3 regions of the Pseudomonas sp. MH10 genome follow, and region 2 is predicted to be linked to each of the others. Evidence: riboswitches for the same ligand, from Rfam matches in the RefSeq annotation. Region 2 holds a riboswitch; each other region holds the start of a gene.
What was found. A riboswitch is a leader RNA that binds a small molecule or an ion and turns the genes downstream of it on or off. The one in region 2 is predicted to bind cobalamin.
Positions count from the first base shown of each region.

Region 1: linked by a shared signal. The riboswitch ahead of cobW (cobalamin biosynthesis protein CobW) and the one ahead of RHM59_RS08985 (CbtB domain-containing protein) in region 2 are both predicted to bind cobalamin.
Region 3: linked by a shared signal. The riboswitch ahead of cobO (cob(I)yrinic acid a,c-diamide adenosyltransferase) and the one ahead of RHM59_RS08985 (CbtB domain-containing protein) in region 2 are both predicted to bind cobalamin.

Region 1 is NZ_CP133783.1:762,256-767,533, reverse strand. It holds gene cobN (cobaltochelatase subunit CobN) at 1-736, opposite strand, end outside; gene cobW (cobalamin biosynthesis protein CobW) at 740-1,804, opposite strand; cobalamin riboswitch at 1,904-2,122, opposite strand; gene RHM59_RS03565 (cobalamin biosynthesis protein) at 2,236-2,646, shown strand; gene cobM (precorrin-4 C(11)-methyltransferase) at 2,697-3,443, shown strand; gene nfuA (Fe-S biogenesis protein NfuA) at 3,569-4,162, opposite strand; gene RHM59_RS03550 (acyltransferase) at 4,221-5,255, opposite strand.
Region 2 is NZ_CP133783.1:1,987,253-1,992,530, reverse strand. It holds gene RHM59_RS09005 (alpha/beta hydrolase) at 1-340, opposite strand, end outside; gene RHM59_RS09000 (LysR family transcriptional regulator) at 437-1,321, opposite strand; gene RHM59_RS08995 (N-acetyltransferase family protein) at 1,426-1,941, shown strand; gene RHM59_RS08990 (histidine phosphatase family protein) at 2,152-2,724, opposite strand; cobalamin riboswitch at 2,739-2,880, shown strand; gene RHM59_RS08985 (CbtB domain-containing protein) at 2,911-3,123, shown strand; gene RHM59_RS08980 (CbtA family protein) at 3,166-3,882, shown strand; gene RHM59_RS08975 (2-hydroxyacid dehydrogenase) at 3,967-4,908, shown strand.
Region 3 is NZ_CP133783.1:5,255,331-5,260,608, reverse strand. It holds gene bluB (5,6-dimethylbenzimidazole synthase) at 1-12, opposite strand, end outside; gene RHM59_RS23795 (cobyrinate a,c-diamide synthase) at 9-1,304, opposite strand; gene cobO (cob(I)yrinic acid a,c-diamide adenosyltransferase) at 1,315-1,926, opposite strand; cobalamin riboswitch at 2,032-2,253, opposite strand; gene RHM59_RS23785 (hypothetical protein) at 2,400-2,978, shown strand; gene RHM59_RS23780 (sorbosone dehydrogenase family protein) at 3,144-4,463, shown strand; gene RHM59_RS23775 (C40 family peptidase) at 4,499-5,041, opposite strand; gene RHM59_RS23770 (C40 family peptidase) at 5,130-5,278, opposite strand, start outside.

The sequences.
Region 1 (5,278 bases), 1.2 Mb from region 2:
AACCCGCTTCTTTCAAGCTGGCGACTGCAATGGGCAGTGGATTCAGGCCCTGAGCCTGCAAACGGGCGCAAAACACGTCGATAAATCCAGTGTTGGCCGCTTGCAGATGGGAGCGATAAAACAGCAGCCCTACCACCGGTTGCGACGGCTGCCATTGGGCTTGCCAATCGCTCAGGTTCGCGTTGGTTATGTGCGGGTGATAAATCGCGGTACGTGGCAGGGTGGCCGGTTCAGCCCATGGATAGTCACGCGCCAGAAAGCGACTGGCCAAGCACCGATACAGCTCCAGCGCATTGTGCAGGCCGCCCTGGCGCAAAAAATGCCAAAGCCGCTCGCCCTCTTCCGCCGTCACGTTGCTTAAGCCGCTAAGCTCCGGGTCAGGCCGGTCATCGCCGGGCACCAGAATCAGCTTCACACCACGCTCAGCCAACTGCACCAGGCGCTCGACGCCGTAACGCCAATAACCGATACCGCCGTGCAGCGAAATCAAAATAACCTTGGCGTGTCGCAGCACTTGGTCGACATACAGGTCCACCGATGCATGATTCTGCACTTGCATCGGGTTGGCTAGGCGCAGACTTGGGTAGTCGTCGGGTAACTGTTGCGCCGCTTCAGCGAGCAGCGCCAAGTGGGAATCGCCGCTACAGAGAATCACCAGCTCGGCCGGGGTTTGCCCCAAATCGGCGATGCTGTCGTCGGGGACGAATCCGCCGGGCTGGGTTCTCAGTAAATGCATGGGTCAGCCAGCAACCGTTGCGCGCAACTGGGCTTCAAGCACCCCGGCGTCGAGCTTCTGACCGATCAACACCAAATGGGTTACTCGCTCTTCGTCGGCACGCCACGCGCGGTCGAAATGTTTGTCGAAACGGGTACCGACACCCTGAATCAGCAAACGCATCGGTTTGCCCGGAATCGCGGCAAAGCCTTTGACCCGCAAAATACCGTGCTGCACCACCAATTGGTTCAAGGCATCGAGTAACACGCTTTCGTCAGCCTGCGGCAAGGTGATTGAGATCGAGTCGAATGCGTCATGGTCATGATCGGCAGGGTCTGCGCCTTCATGAGAATCGTGATGGCTATGGCGACCGTCGATATGCAACTCGGACTCGGCGGCCAAACCCAACAACACGCTGATCGGCAAGCGACCATTGCTGGCTTCGATCACTTTCACCGCTGGCGGCAGCTCTTCCGAGACTTCGGCACGGACTGCGGCGAGGCCGGCAGCGTCCATCTTGTCAGCCTTGTTGAGGATTACCAGATCAGCGCTGGACAGCTGATCGGCGAACAACTCGTGCAGCGGCGATTCATGGTCCAGGTTCGGATCCAGCTTTCGTTGGGCATCGACTTGATCCGGGAATGCCGCGAAGGTACCGGCCAGTACTGCCGGGCTATCGACGACGGTGATTACCGCGTCAACCGTGCAGGCGTTGCGAATTTCCGGCCACTGAAAAGCTTGAACCAAGGGTTTTGGCAACGCCAGGCCAGAGGTCTCGATCAGGATGTGGTCCAGATCGCCACGGCGTGCGACCAGTTCGCGCATGACGGGGAAGAACTCTTCCTGAACCGTGCAGCACAAGCAGCCGTTGGCCAACTCATACACCCGGCCATTGGCTTCTTCTTCGGTGCAGCCAATGCTGCATTGTTTGAGCAGGTCGCCGTCAATCCCCAGTTCGCCGAACTCGTTGACGATCACCGCGATGCGCCGACCGTCAGCGTTATCGAGCATATGCCGCAGCAAGGTGGTTTTGCCCGAACCGAGGAAGCCGGTGACGATGGTGACAGGAAGTTTGGCCAGCGTTTTCATTGGGTGCCCTTTGGCAAAGCGGCGGGCAAAACAGGACGAGAACCACGCAGCGCAGGCGCGCGGATCAACTCGCCACCGGATCACCCCGCCCGGTTGTAGTGAGAATTCTGATGTTGAGGCAGGTCTCCTGGCTTGCGGTGGCGTGTCGAGCGCCTCTTCGCGAGACGTCCTGCACGCGTTCATTGCGCCTTCCCGCGTCAGGCGCAGTGGCTGTGCAATGAACATGACCGATTACAGTTGCGGGGGCAGCCGCGGCATTGACCGCGTTCCCTTCTTAGCCCCGACCTGCGCCGGAGAACCTCAAGCGTGCAAGGCTACGCAGTGACCTTGGGCAGGTCAATCACCAGCGCCGTTTGACGGGATGTGCGATTGACGTTTTGCGCTGAGTCATGGTCTCCTGCCACGCTTTGTCGGTACCTGAGGACAGCACGATGTCGACGACGCTGGTGGTGGGGCTTGGCTGCCAGCGCGGCTGTCCCGCCAGCCTGTTGCTTGAACTGATGGAGCAGAATTTGGCGGCTCACGGGTTTCTCATCGAAGCGATTGCCGCCTTGGCCTCCATTGATCAGAAAAGCGCTGAACCGGGACTGCTGGCGCTGGCCACGCAGCTCGCTCTGCCCTTGGTGTTTTTCAGTTCGGCCGAACTGGCGGACTTCGATGCGCAGTTGAGCCATCGATCGGCGCTGGCCTTTGCGCATACCGGTTGCCATGGCGTGGCAGAAAGTGCCGCCCTGGCCCTGGCGCAACGCCTCAGCGGACACCCCGGTACCTTGCTCATCAACCGCAGCAAAAACCGACGCGCGACATTTGCCTTGGCGGGTGATGTGCCTAATCGTCGATAATCCGCATCCTTGCTCACTTCAGCTATCCCTTCGCAGCTTCAGGAGATTCCATGACCGTCTTTTTCATCGGCGCAGGCCCCGGCGACCCGGAGCTGATCACGGTCAAAGGCCAACGTTTGATCCGCAGCTGCCCGGTGATTATCTACGCCGGATCATTGGTGCCGACGGCAGTGCTGGAAGGCCATAACGCGTTGCAGGTCATCAATAGCGCGGAGTTACACCTGGAGCAGATCATCGCCGTGATGAAGTCTGCTCATGAACAAGGCCAAGACATCGCCCGGGTTCATTCGGGCGATCCGAGCCTGTATGGCGCAATCGGTGAGCAAATTCGTCACTTGCGCGAGTTGAGCATCCCGTTCGAGATCATCCCTGGCGTTACCGCCACCGCTGCGTGCGCAGCGCTGTTAGGTGTGGAGCTGACGTTGCCGGACATTTCCCAGAGCGTGATTTTGACCCGCTACGCGGATAAAACCTCGATGCCGGTTGGCGAGGAATTGGCCAGCCTGGCGCAGCATCAGGCGACCATGGCCATTCATCTGGGGGTTAACCATCTGCCCAAGATAGTGGCCGAACTTGTTCCCCACTACGGCGCCGATTGCCCGATTGCGGTGGTCCATCGCGCCAGTTGGCCGGATCAGGACTGGGTGATAGGCACTTTGGCGGACATAGAAGAAAAAGTGCAGGCCAAAGGTTTTCGCCGCACCGCGTTGATTCTGGTGGGCCGGGTGTTGGGCAATGACAACTTTTCCGACTCATCGCTATACCGCGCCGGGCATGCCCATGTGTTTCGGCCTTGAGTGATGACCTCTGTAAGAGCCAACGTGTTGGCGAGGCGTCTTTCAGCCACCGCGCACTGAACTCCAACCAAAAAAAATACCCCGAACCAGTCGGGGTACTTTTTTGTTCAGGCCACGCCGCAGCTTTAGTAGTAGGCGTGCTCTTTTTGCGAGTGATCGGTCACGTCACGGACGCCTTTGAGTTCAGGAATGCGTTCGAGCAATGTGCGCTCAATCCCTTCTCTCAAGGTAACGTCAGCTTGGCCACAGCCTTGGCAGCCGCCACCAAATTGCAGGACCGCGATGTTTTCGTCGTTTTCTTCGACCACATCGATCAACGTCACTTGCCCGCCATGACTGGCCAGACCAGGGTTGATTTCGGTTTGCAGGTAATAGTTGATGCGCTCGTTGATCGGGCTGTCGGCATTGACCATAGGTACTTTGGCGTTTGGCGCCTTGATGGTCAGTTGGCCGCCCATGCGATCAGTGGCGTAGTCGACAACGGCATCGTCTAGAAAGGCTTCGCTGAAATTATCAATCCAGGCAGTGAAGCTTTTCAGGCCAATGGCGTTGTCTTCAGGTTTTTCTTCGCCCGGCTTGCAATAAGCAATGCAGGTTTCAGCATATTGGGTGCCAGGCTGGGTAATAAACACGCGGATGCCGATGCCCGGGGTGTTCTGCTTTTCGAGCAGATCGGCCAGATAGTCGTGGGCAGCATCGGTAATAGTAATAGCGGTCATGAAAATTCCTCGCAGACGTAGCCGGAGTTTACGCCAATCGCTCGCGCCGCACAAAGTCCTAGTAATTTTGTCGGGAAAGGGCCGCATCGGTCTTTTCGGTCCGATGCCGATCCAACCAGCCCTTGAGACGACGATACAGTCCTTTTTCGAGCCATTCATAACTGACCCAAGCACCCAAACCGATCACTGGCACGCAAACCGCAAACACTGCGTAGGGATTGAGCCCATAACGCTCGGCCGCCAGCCAACCGCTGTACAGCACCAACACATGCAGCAAATAGACCGAATACGAACAATCCCCCAGCGCCTTGAGCAATCGGTTGCCCTCAACATACGGTTCTAATGAGATACAGGCGATGACGATCAATGCACTCGGCAGGCCCCAGTTGATAAACCGATCATTTGCCGGCAAGTGATAAATAGTGATCAGCGCGCCCGCGATCGCTAATAAGGGCAGCCACAGCCCGTTGGCAATCCAACCGCGACGATAAATCACGCCAATCCCAATCCCGAGCAGAAACTCGTAAACGATGTCGTTTCGATAAAAATGGCTGATCACGCCATAGCGGGCCAGCACGCCATTGACGGCAAACAATGCCGCCGCCACCAACAGTGGACGATGGCGCTGGTGAACCAGAAATACCGTCGAGAATAATAAATAGAAGAGCATTTCGTAATTCAGCGTCCATCCCACATTGAGGGTTGGATACATACCGTAGCCGCCGGGATTTTCCGAAGGGATGAACAGCAGCGACAGGATGAAATGCTGCCAATCGACAACGGCATGCGGCATCAACGGCTTGGCAACTACGATCAAAAGGCCCATGGCGGCGGTGTAGACCCAATACGCGGGCACGATGCGGATGATGCGATTGACCATGAAGCGGCCGATGGGCATGTCTTTGCTTTGTGTCGACAGGTAGATCACCAAGCCGCTGATCACGAAGAAGATATCGACCCCTACCTGCCCCCGATCAGTGAAAAACTGCCCTATCGGGCCAGACGCATGAAAATCAAAGAAAATCTGCATGAAGTGGTGGCATACAACGACCCATGCGGCGAGTGCCCGCAAGGCTTGAACCGAAATCAACATCCGCAACTCACCTGTTTTCCAAC
Region 2 (5,278 bases):
CGAAGTCCGAAATCAATGCTTCGCTGCTTTTCAGGTCGTCGGTTTCGCCATCGTAAGGGCCGTCGCCGGGTTTGTTGTTGAACCACTGATAGCTATTGGGTCCGACCTCAAACGGTGCTCGCGCCGACAAAAAGGTGTACTCGGCGGGCAGTTGATCCTTGATGTCGAACAGGTCGGCTTCATTGGCGCCGGAGCCATGCAGGAAGATTACCAGCGGCTTGTTTCGGGATTGTCCGTCAGTCTGTTCCAGGTAACTCAAGGGCAGGTCGGTTTGCAGGGGAGATTGGGCATGAGCGGCGGATGACGCGAGGAGAAACAGTGCAGCGAGAACTTTGATCATATGCCTGCCTTTTCACAGCCTTGTCCGGATCGAGGGCGAAGCTTAGCACCGGTTTTTCTCTGCTGTATTCAAAACACGGCGCGATGGGTTTCCAGTTCACGCCAATGACATCAGCGCATCGACCACTTGGTGCAGGGCCTTGCTGAGTGGTTTGTCCTGACGCAGGACGATGCCCAAGGTGCGGGTCAATGCGGGCGTCAGGCGGCGAACTTGCAGCCCGCGTCGATGGTGGGCGGCGGCAACTGACAGGCTGGGTACGATGCTATAGCCCAAGCCCGCCGCAACCATTTCCTTGATCGCCTCGATGCTGCCCAACTCCATCACCGGCTTGATTCGAATGCCCGACTCCGCGTACCACTGGTTGATCAACGCCCGCGTGCTGCTGCCGGCTTCGAAGACCACCAGCGGGTAAGGGATCAGCGTCGCGGGGGTGACCTGTTCTGGCAGCTGTGTTTCCTCGGCGCTGAAGATCGCAACGAACACGTCATCCATCAGCGGCGTCACCGCTAAACTGCGTCCGGTCGCAGGTAGCGTGACCAAGGCTAGATCCAGACGATTTTCCTCCACGGCCTTTACGACGCTTTCGGTATTACCAATGCTGACACGCACCTCCAGCGCCGGAAATTGTTGGCGCAAGGTTTGAAGGATGGGCGGCAGAAGGTGGATGCAGGCCGTTGCACCGGTGCCAATGGCAATAATGCCCGCGACCTCCTGCGCGTGAGTCGCGAGGTCCAGCAATGCATGTTCGACGGCGGCGTCGATGTGGATAATGTGTTCCAGCAACAGATTGCCCGGCGATGTGGCTTTGATCCGTTTGCCGACGCGTTCGATGAGTCGCACATTGAGGCGCTGCTCCAACTGACGGATTTGCAGGCTGACAGCCGGTTGAGTCAGGCCGAGTTTTTCGCCTGCTGCAGAAAAACTTCCGCAGGCAATAACACATGAATAGGTGTGCAGATGATTGAGGTTGAGTCGTTGCATCTCAAAGTTTTTCTTATGCAGAGGATAAGCGATCATAACTTTTTTTTAGTCACCGGCCCCGGCATCATTGCCGCCTATCCGACGGTCATTAAAGCAGACGAACTATGAACACCCGCGAAACCCCGGTCCTGCGCGACGCCACCGACGACGACCTGCCCAGCGTGCAATCCATTTACGCGGCGCACGTGCTCGGCGGTATCGCCAGTTTCGAACTGGAAGCGCCCAGCGTCGCCGACATGCTGGGCCGGCGCGCTGACATCCTGTCCAAAGGGCTGCCGTATCTGGTCGCCGAACGTGGGGGTGAAGTGGTGGGTTATGGCTACGCGACCCTGCACCGACCGCGCCCGGGTTACCGTTTTACGGTTGAAGATTCGGTGTATGTGCGTGAGGGGCTGGGCGGGAAGGGCATTGGCCAGGCGCTGCTCGGCGCAATCATTGAGCGCTGCACCCAAGCCGGCTCGCGGCAGATGATCGCGATCATTGGCAACAGCGAGAATTACGCCTCGATCCGACTGCACGAACGCCTCGGTTTTCGCCGCGTGGGGGTGTTTGAATCGGTGGGTTTCAAGCACGGGCGCTGGGTGGACACCGTTCTGATGCAGCGCGCGCTAGGTTTGTAGGAGAAGCACCCACCGCCTTCGACGCCGCGCCGTCGCGCAGCAAACTGTGTGGCACTTTGTGTTGTTTGAGGCTGCAGCGCGTCAGGGCTTGCGCCTTCCCGAATAAATTCGGTCCCACACAGCCTGCACAGGTTTGACGCTGCACAGATTTCTGTAGGAGCTGCCGAAGGCTGCGATAAGGTCCGAAGGACCTTCGCCAACACGTTGGCTCTACCGCGGCTTGGTGTTTGCTGCGCGCTCCATCCTCAGTCGCCAGCGTCCGTTGTACCTCAGCTCGGTCATCGACAGCGGTTCGATGTCGATGGCATTGAACGCTGTCATCGGGCATTGCAGCGCATGGACGATGGCCGCGCGGATGATGAAGGGGTGGGTAATCGCGATGATGTGGCCGGGGGTGCGCAGCGTATCGAGCCATGCACTGACGCGGGCGCAAACGTCGGCAATGGATTCGCCACCGTGGGGCGCGCTCATGCTGTCGGTAAGCCAGGCGTTAAGCGCTTCGGGTTCTTGGGCTTGAAGGTCGTCAATACGCTGACCCTGCCAACGTCCGAAATCGCAATCGCGCAGGGCGGGCACGATGTCCAACTCGCTTGCGAACAGCAAGCCGGTCTGCTGCGCGCGAGTTTCTGGTGCGCTAAGCAACTGGGCAGAGAGCTTGAAGTGTCCAGACAGCGAACCCGCTGACGATTGCCAGTCCATCTCGATGGGTTCGTCTTGCGCAAAGCGCCCAAGTTTTTGCGCAACGGTTCGGGCGTGGCAGATCAAGGTCAGACGGGTTGCCATGGCGGTTCACACTGGTTTTACAAGTCGAGAAGAGTACACTGCCCGAGCAGTTGCATCATGTTGCAAAGCAGGAAGCCGGTTGGAATCCGGTGCGGTCGCGCCACTGTATTCGGTCATTGCCGTAAGCCAGACCTTGTTTTGTCCACCCGTTATCCGTATTGGGACGCGAGTTCCCTGGAGACTCTTATGACTTTCAACGCCACAACCCATACCGATACCTCGCTGCCGGTGATCCCGTTGGGTGAAATTCTGCCGTGGGCCGTGTTCGTCGGTTTGCTGTTGATGCTTGCGCTGTATTTCGTTGGCGCAGAACAAGGCGCCACGTCGATGTTTTCCGGAACGTATGTCCATGAGTTTGTGCATGACGGTCGCCACTTGCTGGGCTTCCCTTGCCACTAACTTCAGGAACATGACATGACTGGGCAATTACTTATTAGAGGAATGCTGGTGGGCTTGCTCGCCGGTCTTCTTGCGTTTGGCTTTGCCAAAGTGTTTGGTGAGCCGCAGATCGACAGGGCTATCGCCTTCGAAGAACACCACATGTCGGCGATGCACGGCGACGCTCCGGAAGAAGAGCTGATCAGCCGCGAGGTACAAAGCACCTTCGGTTTGTTCACCGGCATCATGGTCTACAGCGTCTCGCTGGGCGGGATTTTCGCTCTGGTGTTCGCTTACACCTTGGGTCGGGCTGGCAACATGGGCCCTCGTGGGCTAGCGGCATTGCTGGCATTGGCCGCCTTCGTAGCGATCATTTTGGTGCCGGGTATGAAGTACCCCGCTAATCCACCGTCGATTGGCGACCCTGCAACCATCGGCAAACGCACCAAGTTGTTCTTCCTAATGATGCTGCTCTCTGTGGCAGCGATGGTCATCGCGATCAACGCGGCGCGTAAGCTCATTGCTACCCGCGGCGTCTGGAATGGCGCGTTGCTGGCGGTTGCTTTGTATGCGGCGATCATGATTCTGGCGACGGCGATGTTTCCTACGGTTAATGAAGTGCCACAGGATTTCTCGGCGGTGTTGCTGTGGAAATTTCGCACGGCTTCGCTGGGTATTCAAATCGTACTGTGGACCACCGTCGGCTTGGCCTTTGGCTGGCTGGCGGAGCGCAAGCTCAATCCGGTGACTTCACCGCCTCGGGCCAAGCTTCAGTCCTGAGTAGAGGCCCGCCGCGTGCGGGCCTTTTACTGTGTGTCTAGCTTCGTGGCTTTAACCTATTTGACTGTGATCTGAGAGGAACGCATGCCGACTGTTTTGGTGCTGGTAGAAAACGTTAATGATTACCTGCCGATCATTGAAAACAGTGGTTTTACGCTGATTCTTGCGCCGAGCCCGGCCGAGCGCGCCAAGGCTATTGCGACCTATGGCGAGCAGATCAATGCGGTGTTGACCCGAGGCCCGTTGGGTTTCTTCGCCGATGAAATGGCTGCGCTGCCGCATTTGCAGATCATCTGCGTGATTGGCGCCGGTTACGAACATGTCGACCTTGATGCCGCCCAGGCGCGGGGCGTTGTGGTCACCAACGGGGCAGGGGTCAACTCGCCGTCGGTGGCCGATCACGCCATGGCCTTGTTGCTGTCGTTGGTGCGGGATATTCCACGGGCCGACGCCTCGGTTCGACGCGGCGAGTGGTGCAAAATCATGCGTCCTTCATTGGCTGGAAAACGCCTCGGCATTCTTGGCATGGGCTCGGTGGGCATGGCCATCGCCAAGCGTGCGGCTGGATTCGACATGTCCGTCAGTTACCACAATCGTCGCCCGCGCAACGACGTGCCCTACGCGTATTGCGCCACGCCGGAGGCGCTGGCCAGCGCCTCGGACTTCTTCATCGTCGCCACGCCGGGCGGTGCAGGTACTCATCAGTTGGTGGACAAAGCGGTGCTTGAAGCACTGGGCCCTAACGGGTTTATCGTCAATATCGCTCGCGCCAGCGTTATTTCGACTGCGGACTTGATCGAAGCCCTGAAACACCGGCGCATCGCTGGCGCCGCGCTGGACGTGTTCGACGACGAACCGCGAGTGCCCGATGCGCTGAAAGCCCTAAGCAACGTGGTGTTGACCCCACATGTTGCTGGCCTGTCGCCGGAAGCGTCCCAAGGCACCGTGCAAATGGTCGCCGATAACTTGCTGGCGCACTTTTCAGGGCGACCGGTGCTGACGCCAGTGCCGTTGCCGGGGAAATGAAGTCGCTGGGTACCGCGCGACGCCAACAATCTCTGTAGGAGAGTCCGCCACGTCTTCGACGCCGCGCTGTCGCGCAGCAAACTGAGTGGCACTTTGTGTGGTTTGAGGTTGCAGGGTGTCAGGACTGAAGCCTTCCCGAATAAATTCGGTCCCACAGATGTTGGCGATGCACACATTCGGTAGGCGCCGAAGGCTGCGATAGGTCCGAAGGACCTTCGCCAACACGTTGGCTCTTACAGAGGTCCGTATCGTCGGGCTCTGATGAACCATCACCTGCGTTGCTCCGTCCAAAAGCTTCAGTGTTCTGTCCAACCTGTTTTTAACGGTCTTGTGCACACTAGGGCCATGCCCGTTACACATTGGCTGTCTG
Region 3 (5,278 bases), 2.3 Mb from region 2:
CAGATCATTCATGGTTTGAAAAGCGCCGCAACCGCGTGGGGGTTGGAAGGGAAATAGAAGTGCACGTAAGACGCAGTCATCCGACCGTCACGATAAACCGCCTCGGCACCGCGCCCACCGTTAGGGCTCACACCACGGGCGATGGGTTGCAACTCGGTGCTGGTCAGCGAATGGTGATACGTGTGGCCGCGCAGAACACCTTCGGGCAATTCGACGGTTTGTAAGGCCAAGGCTGCCAAACGTTTCTGCATCACCGCTTCGCCACTCAGCAAACCGACCAACTCGGCACGCTGGCCGTCGACATCGGTCAAGGCGTCGAGCAGGTAAAGCATACCGCCACATTCCGCCAGCATGGGTTTGCCCGCGACGTGGTGCGCACGAATGGCCGCCAGCATGGGCCGGTTTTGTCCCAGCGTCACGTGGTGCAATTCAGGGTAGCCGCCGGGTAAGTACAGGCTGTCGGCAGGCGGAATCTGCGTGTCGTGGATGGGCGAGAAAAACGACAACTCGGCGCCCATGGCTCGCAGTAGATCAAGGTTGGCACCATAGAGGAAGGCAAACGCCTCGTCATGGGCGACGGCAATCCTGACGCCCGCCAACGAAGACTCAATCACGACCAGATCGGGGGCCGCGAATTCGACCGGCGGCGGCAAGGCCACTTCGCAGGTGCTGGCCAGTGCAGCAGCGGCTGCATCAAGGCGGGCATCCAGATCATTCAGTTCGCTGGCCTGGACCAAGCCCAAATGACGGCTCGGCAGTTCGATCCCGGTTTCCCGCGACAACGCGCCGTACCAACGCAATCCTTCGGTGAGGCTGCCTTCCAGCAATTGCGCATGGCGCACGGTGCCGACGCGATTGGCCAACACCCCGGCAAACGGCAGGTCCGGTTGATAACGCGCCAAACCCAACGCCAATGCGCCAAATGTCTGCGCCATGGCCGTGCCATCAATCACCGCTAATACCGGCACCCCGAAATGACGGGCCAGGTCGGCACTTGAGGGTGTGCCGTCGAACAGTCCCATGACGCCTTCAATCAGAATCAAGTCAGCTTCGCCGGCGGCTTCCCACAACAGACGACGACTTTCATCGGCACCGACCATCCATAAATCCAGCTGATAAACCGGTGCGCCACTGGCCCGTTCAAGAATCATCGGGTCGAGAAAGTCCGGGCCGCATTTGAACACGCGCACGGTCCGCCCTTGGTTGCGGTGCAGACGCGCCAACGCAGCCGTGACGGTGGTTTTACCCTGACCGGAGGCTGGGGCCGCGATTAATACAGCCGGGCAATGACGCGGTGCGCTCATGAACGGTTACTCATAACTCAATGCCTTTCTGCGCACGAATCCCGGCCTGAAAAGCATGCTTGACCACGGTAATGTCGGAAACGGTATCGGCCAGGTCAATCATTTCGGGTTTGGCACCGCGGCCGGTCACCAGCACGTGCTGCATGGGCGGACGGGCTTGCAGATCGCTGAGTACTTTTTCCAGGTCCAGGTAACCGTGTTTGAGGGCAATGTTCAGTTCATCGAGCACGATCAGACCAATACTCGGGTCGCGGAGCATGTCTTGGGACACGGCCCAAGCGGCTTGCGCGGCGGCGATGTCACGCTGACGATCCTGGGTTTCCCAAGTGAAACCTTCCCCCATCACGTGGTACCGCACTTGCTCGGGGAAGCGCCGAAAAAACAACTCTTCGCCCGTGCTGTTGCGGCCTTTGATGAACTGTACAACACCGCATTGCATGCCATGGCCCATGGCCCGGGCGAGCATGCCGAACGCAGAACTGCTTTTGCCTTTGCCATTACCGGTGAGCACCAGCAACAGTCCGCACTCATCCGGCGAGCTGGCGATGCGTTCGTCGATCACGGCTTTTTTGCGCTGCATGCGCGCCAGATGGCGTTCATCGCGTTCGGGGGATTCGTTCATGTCAGCTCTCCGCTTGAGCAGGTCACGCGATAGCAAACGGAAGGCACAGAAATTGACTGCCAGCACGGCCAAAAAAAAGCCGTGCGCAGAGCATCGCCCGCCGTGATGCTGTTGGATGGATCAGGCCGGTCTCCGGGCTCATGAGTGGGATTTCCCTGCCATGCGCCTTCCCATGTCCATTTGGACACAGTGGCAGAGTGCACAGCGTCGACTCATTTACCGTTGCGGGGGCAGCGCCGGGATCGACCGCTTGACGCGCCCTCACCGGCTTCCCTGTTTCACTCCGCCAATCGTGGATTGCGAAGCACCTGAAACACGTCGCGAAGGGTAGAGGGTTGGGGGTAGAGCGTCAATCAAAGCGCCCTGTGGTTTGTCTTCCAGGAGGTCAAAACCACGTAAAACGCAGCTATTGTTTAATTTGATATCAAAAGGCCATAATCGTGACGCCAATAAAATAACAACGGAGAGACGCCATGCGCGGCTTGATCATCAGCAACCCAAGAGTGGAATTCCTTCGTCCAGCGTTAGAACGCTGGTTCGATTGCATCGACCGTTACAGTCAGGTCATGGGAGAAGGTGAATGCACGCATTGGTTCGACGAACGTACCAACCTCGGCGTGCTTTCCAACGCCGCGTGGATGGCGGACATGGTGACGCTGGAACATGCGCCCAGTAAAAAACAGCAGGATGATGGCGATCGAAGCGCCCGCACCGGCCTGTTCATCGCCACTTCGGAAGACAACGCTTATATTCAGGCCACGCAACGCTGGCCAACTTTCGGCGAAATCAACTTGACCCCGGCGCTGCTGGACATCGTTGGTGATGCCAAAAAAACCAGCTACGCCAACCATCTTAAGTTGGGCTGCCTGTTTGTCACGCCGCGCAAAACCCTGCAAAGCGCCACGCACGAAGAGCTGGAAGATTTCGTCGACGATTTGCAAAAACAAAACGCCTGTGCCATCGCCTGGTACTTCCCTTATGGTTATCGCAAGCTACACAACGAAGACGGCCAGTATTTCCCCGGTCTCGCACTGTTACTGAGAACAGCCTGATTAGCACCTTCCCCGCGTAATGCGCGAACGGATCGGAACGCTCCGATCCGTGGCGTACACCTTGACCCGCTTCTCATTTCAGCCGACGCAGCAATAAATGTTGAACCTCGACCGTGTAGCTGCCTCTATCTCCTTACTCGCCCCTTTGTTTTCATGGAGATCAGCATGCCCACTTTCAAACCCCAGATGGCTGTCCTTTTGGTATTGGCCGTCGGCCTGGCTGCCTGCGGCGAAACGTCCAGGCTGAGAGTGGCAGATGGCATGGGGCCAACGCCGATGCTGCCGGAGCCCAATAAAACGCTGATTCCGACGGTCAATATTGCCCCGGCCGTAGGCTGGCCTCAGGGCGCGAAACCGATTGCCGCGCCGGGCACTCAAGTGTCAGCGTTTGCCGAAGACCTGGACCATCCGCGCTGGTTGTACGTGCTGCCCAACGGCGACGTATTGGTCGCCGAAACCAACTCACCCGCCAAGCCCGATGATTCTCCAGGCATCCGCGGCTGGATCATGAGAAAAGTCATGGGCCGAGCGGGGGCGGGTGTACCCAGCGCCAACCGGATTACCCTACTGCGAGACAGCAATCACGATGGCATTGCTGAAACTCGCACAGTCTTTCTGAAAAACCTCAATTCACCGTTTGGCATGGCGCTGGTCGGCAACGATTTTTATGTCGCCGACACCGATAAGTTACTGCGTTTTCACTATGAAAACGGACAGACTTCTATCAGCGGTGAACCGACCACCGTGACCGATTTGCCAGCGGGCACGATCAATCACCACTGGACCAAAAACGTCATTGCCAGCAAAGACGGCAAGAAGCTTTACGTCACGGTGGGGTCCAACAGTAACGTTGGGGAAAACGGTCTCGACAAAGAGCAAGGTCGGGCGTCGATCTGGGAGGTTGATGCCGCCACCGGTGCGCATCGAATCTTTGCCTCCGGCCTGCGCAACCCCAACGGCATGGATTGGGAGCCACAAACCGGGAAGCTATGGACCGCCGTCAATGAGCGCGATGAGATTGGCAGCGACTTGGTGCCCGACTACGTGACCTCAGTCAAAGATGGCGCCTTCTATGGCTGGCCGTTCAGCTACTACGGCCAGCATGTGGACGTGCGGGTTAAACCACAGAACCCGCAACGGGTGGCCGAGGCCATTCCCCCGGATTATGCAGTGGGTCCACACACCGCGTCGCTGGGCATGACCTTCGCCGATGGAAAATCCTTGCCGGCACCTTTCAACCAAGGGATGTTCATTGGCCAACATGGCTCATGGAATCGCAATCCGCACAGCGGTTATAAAGTGCTGTTCGTGCCGTTCGCCAACGGCGTACCGACCGGGACGCCAATAGACCTTTTGAGCGGCTTTTTGAATGCTGACGACAATGCCCAAGGCCGCCCGGTCGGCGTGATCAATGATCAACACGGCGGGTTATTGGTGGCTGACGATGTGGGTAACAAAATCTGGCGGGTGACAGCGGCGCCTTGATGGGCCCGCTCCTACAGAATCCGTCGGTAATACTGCTACGGATTGCGCGCCAAGTGCTCTGGTTGAATAACGCGCTTGGCGTTGAGGTAGGCCTTTTGCCAATACGGTTTGGATAGACTGTCCAGCCGCACGGTGCCGCCTGTGGCGGGGGCGTGAACGAAGCGCCCTTCTCCGACGTAGATGCCGGCGTGGCTCACGGTTGAACCACCACCAGTAGCGAAAAACAGCAAATCTCCCGACTGCAACGCGTCGCGATCCACATTGGGCGCACGCATGCTCAGCATGTCGTGGGTCGAACGCGGCAGCGCGATGCCGGCCGAGTTTCGGTAAACGTAGCCAATCAGACCACTGCAATCAAACCCGGAGTCCGGCGTGTTGCCGCCCCAATGATAGGGCGTGCCGACCAATCCCAGCGCACGAATAAGCACATCTTCGGCAGCCGGTGAGGAATAATCGGAGGGAGCATAAACCACGGGTTGAATAACCCGAGAGCTTTGAGGCGAGGGAGTATGGCCGGCGCATGCACTGAGCAACGCGACCAGCATGCCTATTGAGCCAAGACGTAACGTAATCGACATAAACACAACAACCTGATCTGGATGCGGCTTACTGTGCCGAGAGCCGCAAGCACGTATAAGCCGATGACGGCTTACACGCCCCGGCTATTTACTGGTGTTGAGTCTGAATTGTAGTCGGAGCCATCGCTAATGCACGTTTGGCTTCGATAAAGGTCTTTTTCCAGTAGCTGTCGTCCAGGCTATCAACCCGAACACCGCCGCTGCGCGTACTGCTGGAGTGGATGAATTGATCATCGC